Regions from separate parts of the Vreelandella sp. L-25 genome, predicted to be linked through region 4. Evidence: predicted binding sites of a transcription regulator. Region 4 holds the regulator's gene; each other region holds the start of a gene.
The links. The regulator FNR, encoded in region 4, switches genes on or off when oxygen is low (the NO sensors DNR and NnrR bind a similar motif). The targets are predictions, from matches to a motif close to TTGATNTANATCAA.
Positions count from the first base shown of each region.

Region 1: the regulator FNR is predicted to act here: its motif matches at 3,127-3,140, upstream of cyoA (ubiquinol oxidase subunit II).
Region 2: the regulator FNR is predicted to act here: its motif matches at 1,120-1,133, upstream of AC13CN_RS00780 (copper resistance CopC family protein).
Region 3: the regulator FNR is predicted to act here: its motif matches at 1,234-1,247, upstream of AC13CN_RS16910 (OmpW/AlkL family protein).

Region 1 is NZ_JBSXNH010000075.1:81,823-86,482, forward strand. Features, by position in the region: gene AC13CN_RS12655 (NupC/NupG family nucleoside CNT transporter) at 1-1,116, opposite strand, end outside; gene AC13CN_RS12660 (outer membrane protein OmpK) at 1,151-1,996, opposite strand; gene AC13CN_RS12665 (DeoR/GlpR family DNA-binding transcription regulator) at 2,277-3,044, shown strand; gene cyoA (ubiquinol oxidase subunit II) at 3,354-4,400, shown strand; gene cyoB (cytochrome o ubiquinol oxidase subunit I) at 4,403-4,660, shown strand, end outside.
Region 2 is NZ_JBSXNH010000016.1:18,334-22,993, reverse strand. Features, by position in the region: partial or broken gene AC13CN_RS00795 (IS1380 family transposase) at 1-111, opposite strand, end outside; gene AC13CN_RS00790 (DUF411 domain-containing protein) at 289-729, opposite strand; gene AC13CN_RS00785 (hypothetical protein) at 743-877, opposite strand; gene AC13CN_RS00780 (copper resistance CopC family protein) at 1,335-1,706, shown strand; gene AC13CN_RS00775 (copper resistance D family protein) at 1,710-2,615, shown strand; gene AC13CN_RS00770 (RNA-guided endonuclease InsQ/TnpB family protein) at 2,742-3,917, opposite strand; gene tnpA (IS200/IS605 family transposase) at 3,980-4,387, shown strand.
Region 3 is NZ_JBSXNH010000092.1:26,780-31,439, reverse strand. Features, by position in the region: gene putP (sodium/proline symporter PutP) at 1-1,088, shown strand, start outside; gene AC13CN_RS16910 (OmpW/AlkL family protein) at 1,340-1,966, shown strand; gene AC13CN_RS16905 (YqcC family protein) at 2,054-2,386, opposite strand; gene AC13CN_RS16900 (DUF3549 family protein) at 2,672-3,724, shown strand; gene AC13CN_RS16895 (ATP-dependent zinc protease family protein) at 3,777-4,217, shown strand; gene rimK (30S ribosomal protein S6--L-glutamate ligase) at 4,258-4,660, shown strand, end outside.
Region 4 is NZ_JBSXNH010000057.1:72,443-77,102, forward strand. Features, by position in the region: gene AC13CN_RS06520 (heavy metal translocating P-type ATPase) at 1-431, shown strand, start outside; gene ccoS (cbb3-type cytochrome oxidase assembly protein CcoS) at 428-646, shown strand; gene AC13CN_RS06530 (sulfite exporter TauE/SafE family protein) at 643-1,338, shown strand; gene hemN (oxygen-independent coproporphyrinogen III oxidase) at 1,515-2,942, shown strand; gene fnr (fumarate/nitrate reduction transcriptional regulator Fnr) at 3,000-3,752, shown strand; partial or broken gene AC13CN_RS06545 (tRNA 2-thiocytidine biosynthesis protein TtcA) at 3,739-4,095, opposite strand; gene ttcA (tRNA 2-thiocytidine(32) synthetase TtcA) at 4,296-4,660, opposite strand, start outside.

The DNA of each region.
Region 1 (4,660 bases), on a different contig from region 4:
GTTGGCAAAGCCACATAGCGCAAAGGAGAGAATCGCCATGGTGTGCGGGGTCATCATCTGACCCGTTGCCGCCACCACCTGTTCCCCATCGATATAGGGGGCCAGGTTGATGTAGGCCACGAACTCGTTGACCACCAGCTTCTGGCCGATAAATGAACCCGCCAGGGTTGCCTCTTCCCAGGGCACGCCGAGCAGGAACGCCAGCGGCGCAAACAGCCAGCCGAGAATCAGCTCGAGGCTCAGCGATTCAAAGCCGAACCAGCCGCCAACGCCGCCTAAAATGCCGTTGATCAGCGCGATCAAGCCGATGAACGCCAGCAGCATGGCACCCACGTTGGCCGCCAGCATCAGGCCGGAGGTCGCGCCGGACGCCGCGGCATCCAGTACGTTGGTAGGCTTGTCGTCCTGCTCTTTCAGCTCTTCATCGACCTTGGAAACGCTGTCGCTATCTTCCACGTTCTGGGTTTCCGGCATGATCAGCTTGGCGAACAGCAGGCCGCCAGGCGCCGCCATGAACGAGGCCGCCACCAGATACTCCATGGGAATGCCCAGCGCTGCGTAGCCTGCTAGAACGGAACCGGCTACCGAGGCTAAGCCACCACACATCACCGCAAATAGCTGCGAAGGCGTCATGCGAGCAATAAACGGACGCACCACCAGCGGTGCTTCGGTTTGGCCGACAAAGATGTTCGCAGTCGCAGAGAGCGATTCGGTGCGCGAGGTGCCCAGTGCTTTTTGCAGTGCGCCGCCCAGAATCCGAATGACCCACTGCATGATGCCTAGGTAGTAGAGCACGGCAATCAGCGACGAGAAGAAGATGATGACCGGCAGTACTTTGATAGCAAAGACAAAGCCGACGTTTTCCACATCGGCTAGGCCGCCAAACAGGAAGCCGATACCGTCGTTAGCAAACACCAGTACCTGGCTAACACCGGCAGAAATGGTTTGCAGCACCGCCTGGCCGAACGGCACGTAGAGCACGAATGCACCGATACCGGCCTGGATAGCAAAAGCACCCAGTACGGTGCGCAGCCGAATCGACTTGCGGTCATAAGAGAAGATTAGGGCGATGGCCACCAGGGTGACCATACCAACCAAGCTCATGATGAGGGTCATGGGAGTACCTTCGGATCGTGAGGTGTGGGAGCGATTACAGCAAGTTCAACTTAACTGAGTAGATCATCGCATTTTGGTAAGCGTCCGGGGTACCCAGTTTATTCTCTGAGTAGCGGTACTGCACGCCCGTGGTGATCAGATCAGACGGGTGCCACCACAGGCTCAGTGCGCCGTTGGTACCTACGCTGCCTGCTTTATCGCCCACGTAGTTCTGGGTCAGGTACTCGTCATCACGGCCGAAGGTCTGCTCGTGCCAGTTGGTCACGCTGAAGTTTTGGTTCAGAGCGGTGAAGTCGTAGCCCGCGACCCAGCCAGCCATAAAGCCGTTCATGCCAGTGTAGCTATTGCTCTGTACCCGCGCGGCGCCGATGAACGGTTTGAACCATAGGCCGTTATCGAACGTGGTGCGGTAGCCAAGACCCAGAATTTGGTCTTGCTCGCGAAGTTCATAGCCGTAGTCGCGGAAATCGTACAGGTGGGCGTACAGCGAAAGTGGGCTGTCACCCAGGTAGATGTGCGAGGTCACTTGGCCGGAGGTACGGAAGTTGTCTTTACCGCCACTGGCTTGGTCGAACTGATCGTTAGTGGGGTTCTCGAAATCGAAGAAGCCGTAAAATTCGCCCCAGCTAAAGCCAACGCCGCCTTCGATTTCAACATACGTAAAGTCGCTTTTCGCTGCGTTGCTAGCAGTGCGCGCTTCGGTGCCGTTCGACCAGTCGAGATAGTTGACTGAGACGTTGGCAAACGACCAAAGGCGGTCAAGGGTGTGCGGCTCGGCATCGTCGGCAAACGCTGGAGTTGCCAAGGCAGCACTTGTCAGTAAAACGCCAGCGCCAAGCGTGACGAACGAAGAAGAACGAGAGTGGGATAAAGCAGTCATGGAAGCCTCAACAGGGTTATAATACGGTACCAGAGCAACTGGCGTACCGACGTTGTGGGTCGTGTAGGCTGGCGTAATGTTAAAATTATAACATTGAGTGTTATTTTTTTAACGTTGATTTGCAAGCATTGTCACATCAACGCTGTTTAAATGTGATAAGCGCATCATGGCGGAGTCTAACGCTGTGTCGCAGTGGAAATCAGTAAGGGGCTGACGCAGCATAGGTAGCCCAGTTGGGTCTAACATCGATAACAACATGCATCATAAGGAGATGCCTGCTATGAATGACCGGAGCGCACAGCGCATGGCGATGTTGCAAGAAGCGTTGGCTAGCGGGGGAACACTGCATCTTCGCGATGCCGCCGAGCTGTGCGGAGTCTCCGAAATGACCATTCGTCGGGATCTTTCAACGCAACCTTCAGCCATTAGCCTGCTGGGTGGGCGGCTAGTGATGGCAAGCTGCCCCGGCGTGACGCCGGTATACGACCTTACTGAGCAGCAATCGAGCCACTATCAGGTCAAACAGCGCCTTTGCCAACGGGCCGCCAGCTTTATAGAAGAGGGCGACACGCTGTTTATCGACTGCGGCTCTACGCTGATTCCGCTGCTCAGCCAGCTAAGCCGTTTTCATGAATTAACGGTGGTCACCTATGCCCTTAACGTTGCCAACGCCGTGGCAGCGCTGCCCAATGTGCGCCTAGTGCTGCTGGGCGGGCTGTTCTACGCTTCCTCCCAATCATTTGGCAGCGACGGCATGGGCGCGGCCATCGAGCGTTTGGGCATCAATAAAGCGCTGATTTCCGCTGCTGGGGTGGATTGCGAGCGAGGCGTGAGCTGCTTCCATTTTCATGAAGTTGGGCCTAAACAGGCGGCGATTGCCACCGCGATGCAGCGGCTTTTGATTGTCGATGCCAGTAAGTTCGGCGTGGTGCGTCCTGCCTATTTTGCCTCGCTGGAGGATTTCGATATCGTCGTCACCGACGACGAGCGTGCCCCGGGCTTGTTAGAGCGCCACCCGCTGTCCACGCTGAGCATCTCGCTCGCCTAACAACAGCCACTCCTCAGCCACTACTCCCCAGTGCCCTGTGCCCAAACGGGTGCGCAGGGTGCGGCATAGCGTCTCTTTCTGATTGACCGAGATCAATAGAAAATACTTTCGTCTTAGTTGATGCACGCAAGGTGCACGGCCAAGGCTCGCCACTAACCCCATAAGGTGGCGCATATTTTTCCCGGAGCAACGCAGTTGCGCTCACTGTTCTGGGAAAAGTATGGGGTGATAGTTAGCTTGCTACTTAGCTGGCTATTTAGTCGGCTAGATAGTGGGCTGTTTTAGACAACTCTCTGATGAGATCACACCATGCAACTACCTACCCACTGGCGCAGGCGAGGCACTTTTGTGCTCGCCGTATTGTGCTTGCTGTTAACGGGCTGCAGTTCTGCATTGCTGGATCCCAAGGGGCAGATTGGCGTTGAGCAGCGCTCGCTGATTCTGACCTCCTTTGGGCTGATGCTGATTGTGGTCATTCCGGTGATTGTGATGACGCTGCTGTTTGGCTGGCGCTATCGGCGCAGCAATCGCGTTGCCAAGTATCTGCCGGACTGGGCGCACTCCAATGCCATCGAAGCGGCCGTTTGGACCGTTCCCTGCTTGATCATTGCCGTTCTGGCGTTCCTCACCTTTAAAACCTCCCACAGCCTGGACCCCCACAAGCCGCTTGAGAGCGACGTGGCGCCCATGGAGATCCAAGCCGTGGCGCTGGATTGGAAGTGGCTGTTCATCTATCCCGAACAGGGCATTGCTAGCGTCAATGAACTGGCGTTCCCGGTAGATACCCCAGTGCGCTTCCGAGTGAGTTCTGGCTCGGTAATGAACGCGTTCTTCATTCCACGTTTAGGCAGCCAGATTTACGCCATGGCGGGCATGGATAACGACGTTCACCTGATTGCCGACGAAGAGGGCGTCTACCCCGGCCGTTCCACCAACTACAGCGGCGCTGGCTTCTCTGGGATGACCTTCGATGCCCACGTCACCTCTCCGGCGGAATTCGATGCCTGGGTGGAAAACGTGCGCGCAGCCGATGACACCCTTACCTTCCCTGAAGGCTACAACGCCCTGGCAGAGCCGAGTGAATACCACCCGGTGGAGTACTTCTCGGCGGTCACGCCCGAGCTGTATGAGTCGGTTGTCAGCAGCTTCCACGGTGGTGACGGCAGCGGGCACGGCGGTCATGCAAGCCACGGTGATGCCATCAGCGATGCCCACGAAAGTCACGGTGAATCCAGCGAGCTAGAGAGCGCCAGCGCTTCTCAACAGCAGGCCGCGATCGGCCACGTTACCAATCAGCATGCAGGTGATGACCACGCCATGGGCGGCCATCCCACAAGCGTTGAAGCGGGGGGTTAAGCATGTTTGGAAAACTCACGTTAGAAGCAATTCCGTATCACGAACCGATCATTATGGTCGTTGCTGCCTTTATGGCGATCGGGGGTGCCGCGCTACTTGGCGCATTGACGTATTACCGTAAGTGGGGCTGGCTGTGGAACGAGTGGTTTACCTCCGTTGACCACAAAAAGCTCGGCATTATGTACTTTGTGGTGGCCTTGGTGATGCTGCTTCGCGGCTTTGCCGATGCGATTATGATGCGTACCCAGTTGGCCATGGCG
Region 2 (4,660 bases), on a different contig from region 4:
GCGGCTGTCGATGCTGTCGACGCCAGCGATCTCGAAGCATTGCCCGATGATGGACAGCCCGGCGTGGCTGGTGAGGGTGCGGCGACTGGCGCGGAACTTTATGTTGGGCATGGCACTGTCTGGGTGAATGGCGATAATGGCTATATTGCCATGCAGGTCAGTGGGTTAGAAGTGTTTCCTGGGGCCGGTCTCACGGATTCAGGGTAATGTATGACTTGAATGCGCCTGCTGTACTACAAGAGTCCGTTAGAACGGCGTGCAGACAGCAGGCGAGCTTTTATCACCCTACTAAAGGGTCATAAATGGCTCATCTTCCTGGCCTGTAAACGTGTACACATTGTAAGGGCTTTCTTGTGGCCCCGGCATACCCGGTGTGCCAATGGGCATACCCGCCAAACCGATACCGTCAATATCGGGTTGTTCCTCAAACAGCGCCTGCACGGCTTCCATTGGAACGTGGCCTTCGATCCAATACTCGCCCATCTCAATGGTATGGCATGAACCCAGGCCATAGGGCACGCCTGCCTGCTGCTTAATATCACCCAGCTCTACATCGTCAATAATCGTCACTTCTACGCCGAGCTCTTCAAGATGGCGTGCATAAGCGTCACAGCAGCCGCACTGGGGGTTTTTATACAATGTTGCCTCTGGCGGTAACGCCGCCTGGGCGGAGACCGCCCCAAGCAGCATGGAACCAGAGAGTAAAAGCTTGGTGCTCATATGTTGCATTATTTTCAACTCCTTAGCGTGAACGACTGAAGAGGTACTTGGCCAGCGAAGCGATCGCCAAGCCAATTAATAACAGCATGGCCAGGGGCATCAACCAGCCTAACCACCCCATTGATCCCATAAAAGCAAAACATTCCGCGTTCATCATGCCATCACTCCTGGTTTATGCCTTGAGCGAAGATGGCGCTACTTAAGATACTGAGGATTGCAGCCCGACCAATGGCAAAGTTCATCCTGTGCTTAACCATGATATTTCCCCTCATCATGTTGCTGATCGAGACATCGCCTTATCCATTAAAAATGGAAGAAGGCGGAGTTAGCTTTCGTTATAAGCCTACAACCTATAGGTGGCCCAAAGGTAAAGGAGAAACCGATCCCAATACCTAAGTGTTGTCACAGATCATTTTTTCCGCCATTTTCAGCCCTGCTTCAGGTTGGCACGCTATAACACCTACACATTTCTTTGAAGATTCATACGACGCCATGCGCCTTGTTCGCCAAACAGGGAAAATGAACGATGTAAGAAGGCTCAACCGAATCAGTTTTAGCGCCTCCGCGATGAAGTAACAATATCCATTCAACCCTGAAAAACATAAGGATACGGTATGCAAAAGAAGACGACTTCGCTCCCTATTATTCACGCTACCTTAGCAACGCTGTTGCTGTCGCTCGCAAGCCCAGTGTTGGCCCATGAAGGGGCCGCAAGCACTTCGCCTAAGGATGGCGTCACCATTCAGGATTCCCCAGCAGAGATTGGCATCGAGTTTGGTGGCATGATGCGCATCACCCAGTTTGAAGTGACAGGCCCAAACGGCCCCGTTCCTCTTGATGGTCAGCCAGGCAGTGAACAGGTCGATCGCTACTTCGTAAAGCCCAGTGACACTCTTTCGGCTGGGGATTACCAGGTGCGCTGGCGTGGCCTATCGGATGACGGGCACATGATGTCCGACGGTTTTAACTTCTCGGTCGAGCCCTGACCCGTGGCCTGGTGGTTCTCCGTAAATAGCCTCGACGTCTGGACCGTCGCGATGATTCTCGTGGCGGCTGGGGTTTACCTTAGTGCCCTAGTCGCGACGGGGGCCGTGTTGTTTCGTCTAGCGTTTCCCCGACTCCCTGATCACGACCGGAGGCGCGTCGCCCGCATGGGCGTCTTTGCTGCCTGGGCGGGGGTCATTCTGATTCTGTTCCAGTGGCCTTTAGAAGCTGGTTACCTTGGGGGCGGCAATATCGCTGCTGCAACCAACCCAATGCTGCTCGGAATCGTGTTTGAGGGTGCGTCCGGGGGCCGGCTAATGCTGGCGGTAGCTGGCTTGCTGCTGGTTCAGGCGATTCAGCTTAATAACTTAGCGCTCTCGAAAACAGCCAACAGCGTGAGCCTAGTAGGCGTTTTATTGGTGATGCTGGCATTCGTGCAGGTGGGGCATACAGTAAACACCCCACGCCTCGTTCTGGCTGGCTTGCTGATCGTTCACCTGATGGCGGCAGCATTTTGGGTGGCCTCGCTTTGGCCGCTGTTCCATTTAGTAGGACGGGGTCACAACCAGGACAATACCGCCCACATTCTGACCCGTTTCGGGAAAATCGCCATGGGCGGAGTTGGCGTGTTGGTACTGGCGGGCGTCACTTTGGCCACGCTGCTAACGGGCGGTCTCACGCCACTGCTCACCACGGCATATGGACAGTTCTTGATCGGCAAGGTATTGATTGTGGCGGCGCTACTGTTATTTGCTGCCGCGAACAAGTGGCGGCTTGTGCCGGCCTTTGAGAGCGGCGACGCAACAGCCCCAGGACGGTTACAGAGAAGTATTGCACTGGAGATGGTGCTGGTCGTGGTTATCCTGCTGATCACGGCGGTGCTGACAAGGGTGACATCACCGAATGGGTGACTAACAGGTCAACCACCTTGTTGAGCCGTTCCAGAGCTCGAAATTAACGGTCTCCTTCTTATGGGCCTTACGGTGACTGCTCCCCGCCCTAAGCGCTGACGCGCCACGGGCGAGGCTTCCCACTTCTCAGGCAGCTGCCGACGATGTGCCGGACTTACGCAAGCCTCCATGGGCAGAGACGGACAGCCCTTCCGCCTTCAGCTCGATAATGCCTTGATGCTTGATGTTCAGCGCCGCGTTGATGTCCCGGTCGTGCTGTGTGTGGCAGGCGGGGCACTCCCACGACCGGACGTTCAACGGCATGGCGTCCATCTTGTGCTGGCAGACATGGCAGGTCTTGGAGCTGGCAAACCACGGGTCAATCTTGACCAGATGCTTGCCCTGCTCCCTGGCCTTGTAGTCCAGCTTGGTCATCAAGGCATGCCAGGACGCATCGCCGATGTGCTTGGCGAGGCAGGTGTTTTTCATCATGTTGCGGACCTTCAGCGTCTCGACGATCACCGCTTGATTATCGTCAACGATCTGTCGAGAGAGCTTGTGCTGGAAGTCGTTGCGGGCATTGGCGACCCGCTCATACGCCTTGGCGACGAGTAACCGTGCCTTGGCCCGGCGGGCGCTGCCCTTCTTCGTGCGTGACAATGCCTGCTGTTTGCGCTTGAGGTTCTTCTGCGCCTGCTTGAGGAAGCGCGGATTGGCGACCTTGCGGCCATTTGAGTCGATAGCAAGATGGGATAGTCCCATGTCCAGTCCGACGACGCGAGAGGTATCAACGTCCATGGTCGGCACGGGGGTCGCCTGGTCGGTATCAAAGAGCAGCGAGGCGTAGTGCTTGCCGGTGACCGTGCGCGACAGCGTGATGCTCTTGAGCTTGCCGTCAACAGGCCGGTGAACTTTGGCCTTGATCGGCCCCAGTTTGGGCACCTTGATCCAGTTGTCGCCGGCCTTGACGCCGACGCAGTGATAGCTGGACTGCTTGCCCCGCTTGCTCTTGAAGCGCGGATAGCCGGCCTTCTGCTTGGGGTCGAAGAAGCGCTGGAAGGCATGATCAAGGTTGATGCAAGACTGCTGGAGCGCCATGGAATCCGCCTCTTTCAGCCAGCCGTACTTGCGCGATTTCTTGGCCACCGGCAGCAGCTTCTTGATGTCGTGCTTGGCGCTCAGCGACTGCCCGTGACGCTTGTAGCGATGCGACATGATGCGAAGGCCGGTGTTGTAGCAGAAACGTACCGCACCGAACTGGCGGTTCAGGAACTCCGCCTGCTCGGTCGTGGGATAGATGCGTACCTTGGTGGCCTTCAGCATGTCAGTGCTCACTGCTATAATAGCCAGAGATTAAGGACTATAACGAGGAATGTAAAGTGAGTGTGTATGAAAGTTATCGGCGAGGGCGGCATAGCGTCACTCGGCTAGTCGTCCACCTTGTTTTTACGACGAAGTATCGGCGCAAAGTGTTCGACGGCTACATGATAGGGCAGCTCCGAGAGGCATTTGAATCAGCTTGCGAAAAACTCGACTGCCGCATCCTTGAGTTCGATGGTGAAGAAGACCATGTTCACCTGCTCGTGGAATATCCGCCGAGGCTGTCGATCAGTGTGCTGGTCAACAATTTGAAATCCACGTCGTCCCGACGGGTGCGGTTCTTGAATGCCCATATTCCGCGCCTCAGCAAGAGCGCCGTGCTGTGGTCGAGATCGTATTTCGCTTGTAGCGCAGGCGGAGCCACTATCGAGACGCTCAAGGCTTATGTGCAGGGACAGAAGACACCAGAATAGGGCCGCTTGTGCGGCCCCCGCTTACCTCCCCGCCCGAGTGGGCGAGGGTTCACGCGGGTTTTTGCTGAGGTTTAGGCGGAGGCTGCCATAGGCAATTGCACCAACAAGACGAAAAGTCATTGCTGCAGCGTTGACTCTAATCAGGGGGGGCAGGATCCATCATCATGTTAGAAATGCTTTTGGGTAGCAGGCCATATTTTTACGTTAGGTTCAGGCTCGTTTCAGGTTAACGCCGTATAAAGAACAAGTGACAATAACCTCTGAGGTAAATGA
Region 3 (4,660 bases), on a different contig from region 4:
TCTTCGCCGTTTACACTGCTTCTGGCTTGGTCGCAGGCGGCAAACTGTTTGAGAGCGCCTTTGCTGGCGTTATCAACATCGGCGGTATGAGCGACTACGCGGTGGGTGTGGTAATCACGCTGGGCGTGGTGCTGGCCTACACCGTGGTTGGCGGCTTTTTGGCCGTGAGCATGACGGACTTTGTGCAAGGCTGCATCATGATGCTGGCTTTGGTCATCATGCCTGCAGTAGTACTGTTTGGTGAAGGCGGTGGTGGCTTTACTCAAGCCTCACAGACCCTCAATGAAGTTGATCCCACGCTGCTGTCGTGGACTGAAGGGTTGACGTTCATTGGGTGGCTCTCTGCCGTTACCTGGGGCCTGGGCTATTTTGGTCAGCCGCATATTATCGTGCGCTTTATGGCTATCCGTACGCTGCAAGATGTTCCGATTGCCCGCAACATCGGCATGAGCTGGATGGCTATTTCCCTGATCGGCGCGGTCTCTCTCGGCATCTTTGGTCGCGCCTATGCGGTTCGCAATGGGATGGAAGTCCAAGACCCGGAAACGATCTTTATCATCCTGGCTGAGTTGCTGTTCCATCCGCTGATCACCGGCTTCCTCTACGCGGCCCTGCTTGCTGCTGTGATGAGTACTATTTCTAGCCAGCTGCTGGTGTCATCTTCATCACTGACCGAGGACTTCTATCGCCTGTTCCTGCGTAAAGAAGCTACAGACAAAGAGTGTGTGGCCGTAGGTCGTGTCAGTGTTGTGCTAGTGGGTCTGATCGCAGCCGTGATTGCCTCTGACCCGAACTCGCAAGTGCTGGGGCTGGTGAGTAACGCTTGGGCAGGTTTTGGTGCCGCCTTTGGCCCGCTGATTATTCTGTCGCTGATGTGGTCGCGTACAAACGGCGCAGGTGCTATCGCCGGTATGGTGGTGGGTGCTGCCACGGTTATGATCTGGATTGCGCTGGGCTGGAACGGCTCCTTCATGGGTGGCCCTGGCGTTTACGAGATCATCCCGGGCTTTATCGCTTCTTTCATTGCCATCCTGGCAGTAAGCAGCATAACCGCCGATGCTGGCGAGTATCAGCATATTGAACGCTAAACGAGCGTAACGTCGCTTAATTAGCCTAAGGCTTAACGGGTTGCAGCTAACCCGTTAAGCCTCCTCTTTTTTAGCCCCTTCTTTAGCCCCTTCCCCCTTCAGATATTTACCTTGCTAGGCGCTGAACTTATCAGTTCACAGCTCTTTGCCCTAGGTCAATAACGCTCCCTCGTTGGCTCGATACACTGGCTATATGGTTTACGACAACTTTAAACCACTCACCCATCATGTTATCGGTCAGGAGCGACGCTATGCGCCATTTATCACTGCCTACCCTACTCGCCACTGGGCTTGCCGCTGCCACCTTAGCAGTTAGCAGCCAAGCCGTTGCCTATGGCGCTGGCGATTTCTTTACCCGCGTTGGCGTTGCCAACATCGCGCCGAAAAGCGACAACGGCTCGCTCGCAGGTGGTGCCTTCGCGGTCGATGCTCAGGATAAAACCGACTTCGCTTTCACCCTGGGCTACCGTTTCCACGACAAAATGGGCGTGGAGCTACTGGCTGCGCTCCCTTTCGAGCATGACATTGAACTCAACGGTGACAACCTAGCATCAACAAAGCACCTGCCGCCCACTCTAACACTACAGTATTACCCACTGGGTGGTAGCGACTCTCAAGTACAGCCCTACGTGGGTGCGGGTATTAACTACACGCGCTTCTCCGATGAGAGCCTCGCCATTGGCGAACTTGAGCTAGACGACTCATGGGGCGCGGCCGCTCAAGTGGGTGTTGATCTACTCATTGATGACCACTGGGCACTCAACGCTGCTGCCTGGTACTTAGACATCGACACCGACGCCTCTATTAATGGCGCAGGTGCGGGTACCGTCGAGATTGACCCCATGGTGGTCATGGCAGGCTTGAGCTACCGCTTCTAGCTTCTAGCTCCCACCTTCGCTAACACGTAAAAAATGCCCAGAGCTTGCGCTCTGGGCATTGCTATTTGGTCTGGCTTACTCGCGTGGTTAATTCTCTGTGACCAGCTTGTCGACACGCTCCACCGCTTTCACTACCAATAGCTGATCGCTTGCTCTTACCTTCTCCTGCATTAAATACGCCGCCACCGCTGGAGCGACTTCACACTTGGCGGGCATGGCAGCCTCGGCTTCAATAAGTGCATTTAAGCGGGCAACAAAGACATAGCGCACCCACTGGGGCAGCGACATGGTATCAATACAAAAAGGCTGCTGACTGGCAAAAGCGGCCGCATCTGGGGTGGGCGTGCGCCACAGATTAGCGGCCTTCATGGCGGCTTCAAGCTCAAGAAGCGCGGTTTGAAGCTGTTGATGGACGCTCATAAGCACCTTATGGGTTGGTCATATTTAGCGTTCATTATCCCAACTCTGTGGGTAAGTTGCCACTCAAAGGCGTGCTCAATGGAGTTATTCACCGATTCACAGAAAACCTGCAAGAGGCTGTGGATAAACTATGGAAAGGTGTCGCCACCGCTAGTCTCACGCGGCTTACGCAAAGTTGCTCATTTTTTAACCACTTAGATGATAAAGCACGGATTAATCAGCGTTTGCGGCTGACAGTGGCAGAACAGCAAGGTAGAGTGCAGGCTTGAAATGCGGAAGGATGTCATGCAGCCAATTAACACCCTTGATGAATTTTTTACACGCAGTGGCGCTGAGGTGTCGCTTTACCATATGGGGCGCAGAGTGACTGCCTGCTCCAGGGAAACCCTGCGCGCGTTTGAAAATGCCGAACAGGCCTGGCCTGAACCGTGGCAAGGGCAAGCACGCCTGGGGATCGTCTTTCGCCTAGGGGCAATGGAAGAGCCTGCTATCTGGTTTTTAGCGCTGCCACTGGATGAGCAAGGCATGCTATCGCCCGCACAGCGCGATGGCTTTATTAACCGCCTATTGGAAACCCTGGGTCGCAATGCCGCTGCTTCTGACCCGACTGTGCTCGACGCTGCAGAATCAGCAGACGTGGACCATTTAATGAAAGATAATCCGCTGGCCTTTACGCCTGATATCACCTTTCAGGCCATGCTCAATGCCCGGGCCACCTATGCCAGCGCCCTACCTGCCAGCCAGCACCTAGAGCCTGTAGAAGCCTATTTAAGTGGCCAACAGACGATTGATTGGCAAGCCCTTGGACTACAAGGCATCGCCGATTATGTCGTACGTTTGGATACACCAACGGCAGATGCCCTAGCGCTACGTATTCCTCAACTGCCGGTGAGCGTTATTCATTCGCTCTGCTACTGCCTTGAGCATCAGCCACTGTCTGAAGCGCTCATTGATGCGTTGCGGACACGAGGCGAGCAGGCGGCCAGCAGCGGCGATTTAGAAACGCTCTGCGCCTGCGTACGTAGCGTGGGTAGCTCAGCGCCGGCTTTTGCTGGCGACTGGTATACCAACCTGCTAAACGATAGCGCGGCCTGCGGCCCCGACCTGATGGCCGCCATCGCCGGGCGCGGTTGGCCATTACTGGAAGATGCCGAGCGTTTACCATTATTCTTACAACGTTTAGCAGAGGATGAGCGCAGCCACTTTGCGGCCGTTGTGCGCGATATCGCTTTAATTCCTCGGCTGCGTCTGCCCGTCATGCTGACCTTGCGTGACGCCCCAGCAGGCTCGGCTATCCAATCGCGTTTGTCGGCCATGCAGCCTAACCAAAAAGGCTAGCAGGAATCGTCATCACTATGTCTTGTTTCTCTTATATCGTCAGGAGTGCGCTGTGAAGGAATTACCCTATCAGGCCAAAGCGGTCATCGGCCGCCGTGAAATGGTGACGTTACCTGAACTAGGGCTTCACCTTTGCTGCAAAGCCGATACCGGTGCGCGCACGTCGGCACTGCACGCCGAAGAGATCGAAACCCACGAAGATGCTGATGGACAGTTATGGGTAAGCTTTATTACCCATAGCGGTGGGCCAGAGACGCCTGCCCACCGCTATCGCCTGCATTTACACGACCGTCGCCGCGTCACCAGCTCGAACGGCCATAGCGAGTGGCGCTATGTTATCCGTACCCCAATGCAACTGGGCGAACTGAACTTTCCGGTTGAACTTACTTTGACCGACCGTAGCAATATGCGCCACGCGATGCTGCTGGGCAGGCGCGCTATGCGCCGCCTACTGGTGGCCCCCGGCGCTGCATTTTTGCACGGCGAGCCTTAAACACATTTAAACGACGACCCTTTTTGGCCCGGAGCCCTGCATGCATATTGCCCTGCTTTCCCGTAACCGAAACCTTTACTCTACGCGCCGACTGGTGGAAGCCGCCGAACAGCGCGGCCATACCGCCCGCGTGGTCGATACCCTGCGCTGCTACATGAGCATCGCCTCGCACCACCCTTCTATTCACTATAAAGGCGCAGAGATTGAGCCGTTTGATGCGGTGATTCCGCGTATTGGCGCCTCGGTGACTTTCTACGGCTGTGCGGTACTGCGCCAGTTTGAAATGATGGGCACCTACGTGATTAACGATTCGGTCGCGATTACCCGCTCCCGGGATAAGCTGCGCTCGCTGCAGCTGCTGTCGCGTAAGGGATTAGGCCTGCCGATTACCGGCTTCGCCCACTCACCAGATGATATTCCCGACCTAATCACCATGGTGAAAG
Region 4 (4,660 bases):
CACCAGAGGGCAAGCTGGAGCGGCTGCGTGAGCTGCAGGCGCAGGGCGAACGTGTGGTCATGATTGGCGACGGCATTAACGATGTACCGGTGCTCGCCGGTGCCGATGTGGCCATTGCCATGAATGGCGCCACCGACTTGGCACGCACTCGGGCCGATGCGGTCTTGCTCAGCCCACGCTTAATGCGTATTTTCGAGGCCATCGAGATTGCCAGCGCCACTCGGCGCATCATGTGCCAAAATATGATTTGGTCGGTTTGCTATAACTTCTCTGCGCTTCCCCTGGCCGCGATGGGGCTGGTACCGCCTTGGTTGGCGGCGATCGGTATGTCGCTAAGCTCTCTCTTCGTGGTAGGTAATGCGCTGCGCCTCACGCGCTGGCGTACCTCACCCGCTCCTCAGATAGCCCCAGCCACACCGGTGACCGTATGACCATTCTCTACCTACTGATTCCGCTGTCGCTGATTCTGTTGGGGCTGGCAGTGTGGGCGTTCTTCTGGGCCGTGAAGAATGACCAGTTCGACGACTTGGAAGGCCCTGCCCATCGCATTCTGTTCGACGACGATGAGAACGATCTCACCCCCGAACAGCGCGCCGAGCGCAAAAAAGGTACCAAGCCACCCCGTGACCGTGAGCCACCGCCGTGAACCCGACCGGACTTGACCTGCCGCCGTTGATGGCGGCGTTTGTGTTTGGCCTGATGGGGGGTGCTCACTGCATTGGCATGTGCGGCGGCATCATGAGTGCGCTCACCTTTGCCGTGCCGCCCAGCATGCGCCACCCAGCTCGCATGGGGGGATTGCTGCTCAGCTATAACACGGGCCGTATCCTGAGCTATATGACGGCAGGGGCCTTGGTGGCCGCGCTCGGCACCTTAGTCTCACTGTCACCTCAGGTGCGTATCGCGCTGCAGGTCGTCGCGGCGGTGATGCTGATCCTAATGGCGCTGTATATCGCCAACTGGTGGAAAGGGCTATTGAAAGTCGAAGCCGTGGGGCGCAGGCTATGGCGCTTCATCGAACCCGTCGGGCGGCGTTTGATGCCCGTGGTTCACCTGCCGCAAGCCTTTGCGCTCGGTGCCCTGTGGGGCTGGCTGCCTTGTGGGCTGGTGTACTCGATGCTCGCCTGGAGCTTGGCCATCGCCGACCCGCTACAAGGGGCGCTATTGATGGGGGCCTTCGGCCTGGGAACGCTGCCTGCCCTGTTAGCCACGGGTCTGGCCGCCCGCCAGCTCAGCCAGTTAATTCGTCACCCGGCGACTCGTAGCCTTGCGGCGCTGACGATTATCGGTTTTGCCCTGTGGCAGCTTTGGGCGCTGATGCCCCATGCCGGGCATTAAGAGCTTACCCATCAAACTCCTCTAGACAATACTCAATATAAACATCCTATCGCTTGATATAGCTCAACGCTTTCCCTTCTACGCTGACGTAGCATTCCAACACGCGTTCGAGCTGCGAAGCTCGTCGCTTATGTTGATCGGTTCTTGCTTTGCCCTGCTACTTAGGAGCGCTCCTTATGCCCGTTCATGCCACTGCTGCTCTCGCTCACCCTATTTCCGCAGCGGTTGAGGCCACCGCCTGGGATGACGCCCTGATACGCCGCTACGACACCAGCGGCCCTCGCTACACCTCATACCCTACAGCACTCTCGTTTCACGACCAGTTCACCGCTGACGATATGACCCAGGCGCTTGAGCGCAGCAATGCCAGCCAAAAGCCGCTCTCGCTTTATGTTCATGTGCCCTTTTGTCGCAAAATCTGTTTTTACTGCGCGTGCAATAAAATCGCCACGAAAAATACCGCCCTCGCCGAGCCCTACTTGTCTCGGCTGGATCGAGAAATGGTGCTGACCTCCCGGCATCTTGATACAAAGCGGCCAGTGCAGCAGCTGCATTGGGGCGGCGGCACGCCGACGTTCTTAACCCTGGCGCAGATGAGCGATTTAATAGACCGCCTGGATGCACGGTTTGGCTTATCGAGCGCACCGGACCGCGACTACGCTATTGAAATTGACCCACGCGAAGCGGATGTCTTTACCCTGCGCCACCTGCAGTCGCTGGGCTTTAATCGCTTAAGCCTGGGCGTTCAGGATCTCAACCCACAGGTGCAGGCAGCGATTAATCGCGTGCAGCCACGGGTGCTCACTGAAACCTTGATGGATGAAGCGCACCGGCTTGGTTTTCGCTCGCTCAACCTCGATTTAATTTATGGCCTGCCTTTTCAAACCGAGCAAAGCTTCGCTGATACCCTAAGCCAAGTGATTGAACTGAGCCCGGCACGGCTGTCGGTCTTTAACTATGCCCATATGCCAACCCGCTTTGCGCCCCAACGGCGTATTAATGAAGCCGACCTGCCCAGCGCGGATGAAAAACTGGCTATTTTGCGTACCACTATTGAGATGCTGACCCAAGCGGGTTATGTACATATTGGTATGGATCACTTTGCTCGCCCAGAGGACAGCTTGGCTCAGGCACAGCGCTACGGTACGCTGCAGCGCAACTTCCAGGGCTACTCAAGCCATTCCCAGTGCGACTTGATTGGTTTGGGGGTGTCGGCTATTTCTCGGGTAGACGACGTTTACGCACAAAACCCCACTCAGCTGTCCCACTATGAAGCTGCCTTAGATGAAGGTAGGCTAGCGACTGTAAAAGGGTTACTCTTAAATAAGGATGACCTAATGCGCAGAGAGGTGATTGAGCGCTTAATGTGCGATATGGCCATTGACCTTGAAGCAATAGGCCAGCGTTGGCAGATAAATGCCGCTGACTACTTTTCAACCGCTCTTGAACGGTTGAAAACCGCCGAGCAGGATGGCCTGCTAGTGCGCCAAGGCCTCTATTTACAAGCTACGCCCACCGGACGGCTGTTGATTCGGCACTTAGCCATGGCCTTCGATAATCACCTGCAACATCAGGGCAACCAACGCTACTCGAAGATTTTATAAGCGTATCGAGACACCTACCCCCTGCGCCTATGATGGCTAATAAAAAGGGAGCACCACATGTCATATCCTGCCAGCCAACGACGTTCACTGCTGCAAGAGGCGCGCTGCCAAACCTGTAGCCTAAGCTCGCTGTGCCTACCGCTTGCCCTAGAGCTTGAGGATATGAGCCAGTTCGATGCGATTATCCGCCGCCGCTCGCCGTTGAAAAAAGGCGAGCGGCTGTTTCGCCAAGGAGATCCTTTCACCAGCGTTTACGCGGTGCGCTCTGGCAGCTTGAAGCAGGTGACTAGCGAAGGGAATGGCAACGACCAGCTCACCAATTTCTTTCTACCCAGCGAGCTGGTGGGTCTGGATGGGATTGACGAAGAACACTACCCCGGCACCGTGATTGCCCTGGAAACCACCACGGTATGCGAAATTCCGTTTGACCGTTTGGACTCGCTCTCCGAGGAGCTGCCCGAACTGCGCGGCCAGCTTTACCGCAGCATGAGCAAGGAACTACGAGACGACCGGCGGATGATGCGTTTACTGTCACGCAAAACTGCCGATCAGCGGCTGGCCAGCTTTTTGATTACACTTTCTGACCGTTTTCGGCGCCGGGGCTACTCCCCCTATAGCTTCCGGCTTTCCATGTCACGGGCAGATATGGGCAACTATCTAGGCCTCGCGGTGGAGACGGTTAGCCGTATTCTTAGCCGCTTTCAGCAGCAAAACGTGGTGGCCGTCTCCGGGCGCGAGGTCAATATTTTGGATATGCAGCGCCTCATCACCCTGGCGGAAGAGGAAGCCCAGGCGGTTAACTCACGTTAAACGCCTGAATGCGCCCTTCCATCAATGCGGCCTGCTTCGCTTCCAGACCGGCAAAATCAAACAGCTCACGGTCGGCAAGCTGCGAAGGGGCAACGTTGGTCACCGCTTTGAACATACTTTCCAACCGGCCGGGGTGTTTTTTATCCCACTCCGCCAGCATCTCTTTGACAACCTGGCGCTGCATATTGGGCTGAGAGCCGCACAGGTTGCAGGGAATGATCGGAAACTCCATCAGCCTCGAAAACTCCGCAATATCCGCCTCTTTGCAGTAGGCCAGCGGGCGAATCACGATGTTTTTACCATCATCCGAGAGCAGCTTCGGTGGCATGGCTTTTAAGGTGCCTTATATGCCAAATTTTTTAAAAGAGGAAGAGTGAGTGAGTAAAGCATTACAATACAGTCACTTAATTTTCTTTCTTCTAAAGAAAACAAACACAAGCCATACAAAAAATTCATTTTTTGTAAAAAAAAGCTTTAAGCAAATGCAGTTGATCAAAATATAACCAAAGACAGCCCAGATACACCAATGTATTCTTTACAAAATCATAGGTTGATTGCTTCTATAAAATTGGTCGAAGAAACATCTACACTGCCAGTATGGTTCGAGATGACTTTACTAGACCTGTCGATATCGAGATTGTGGAAATCGAAAAGATTTAAGTCAGCTAGTTGGCTTGGACTTACATTCTGGATACCGTTAAATATGTTTTCAATACAACCCGCTTTTTGTTTTTCCCAGCCTGCCAACATGTTTTTTATATTCTGTCTTTGTAAGTTCTCCTGAGAACCACAAAGATTACATGGAATAATTGGAAATTCTACAATTGATGCCAGCTTAGCAATATCTTTCTCACGACAATAAGAAAGCGGTCTTATTACAATATTTCTTCGATCATCACTTAGCAGCT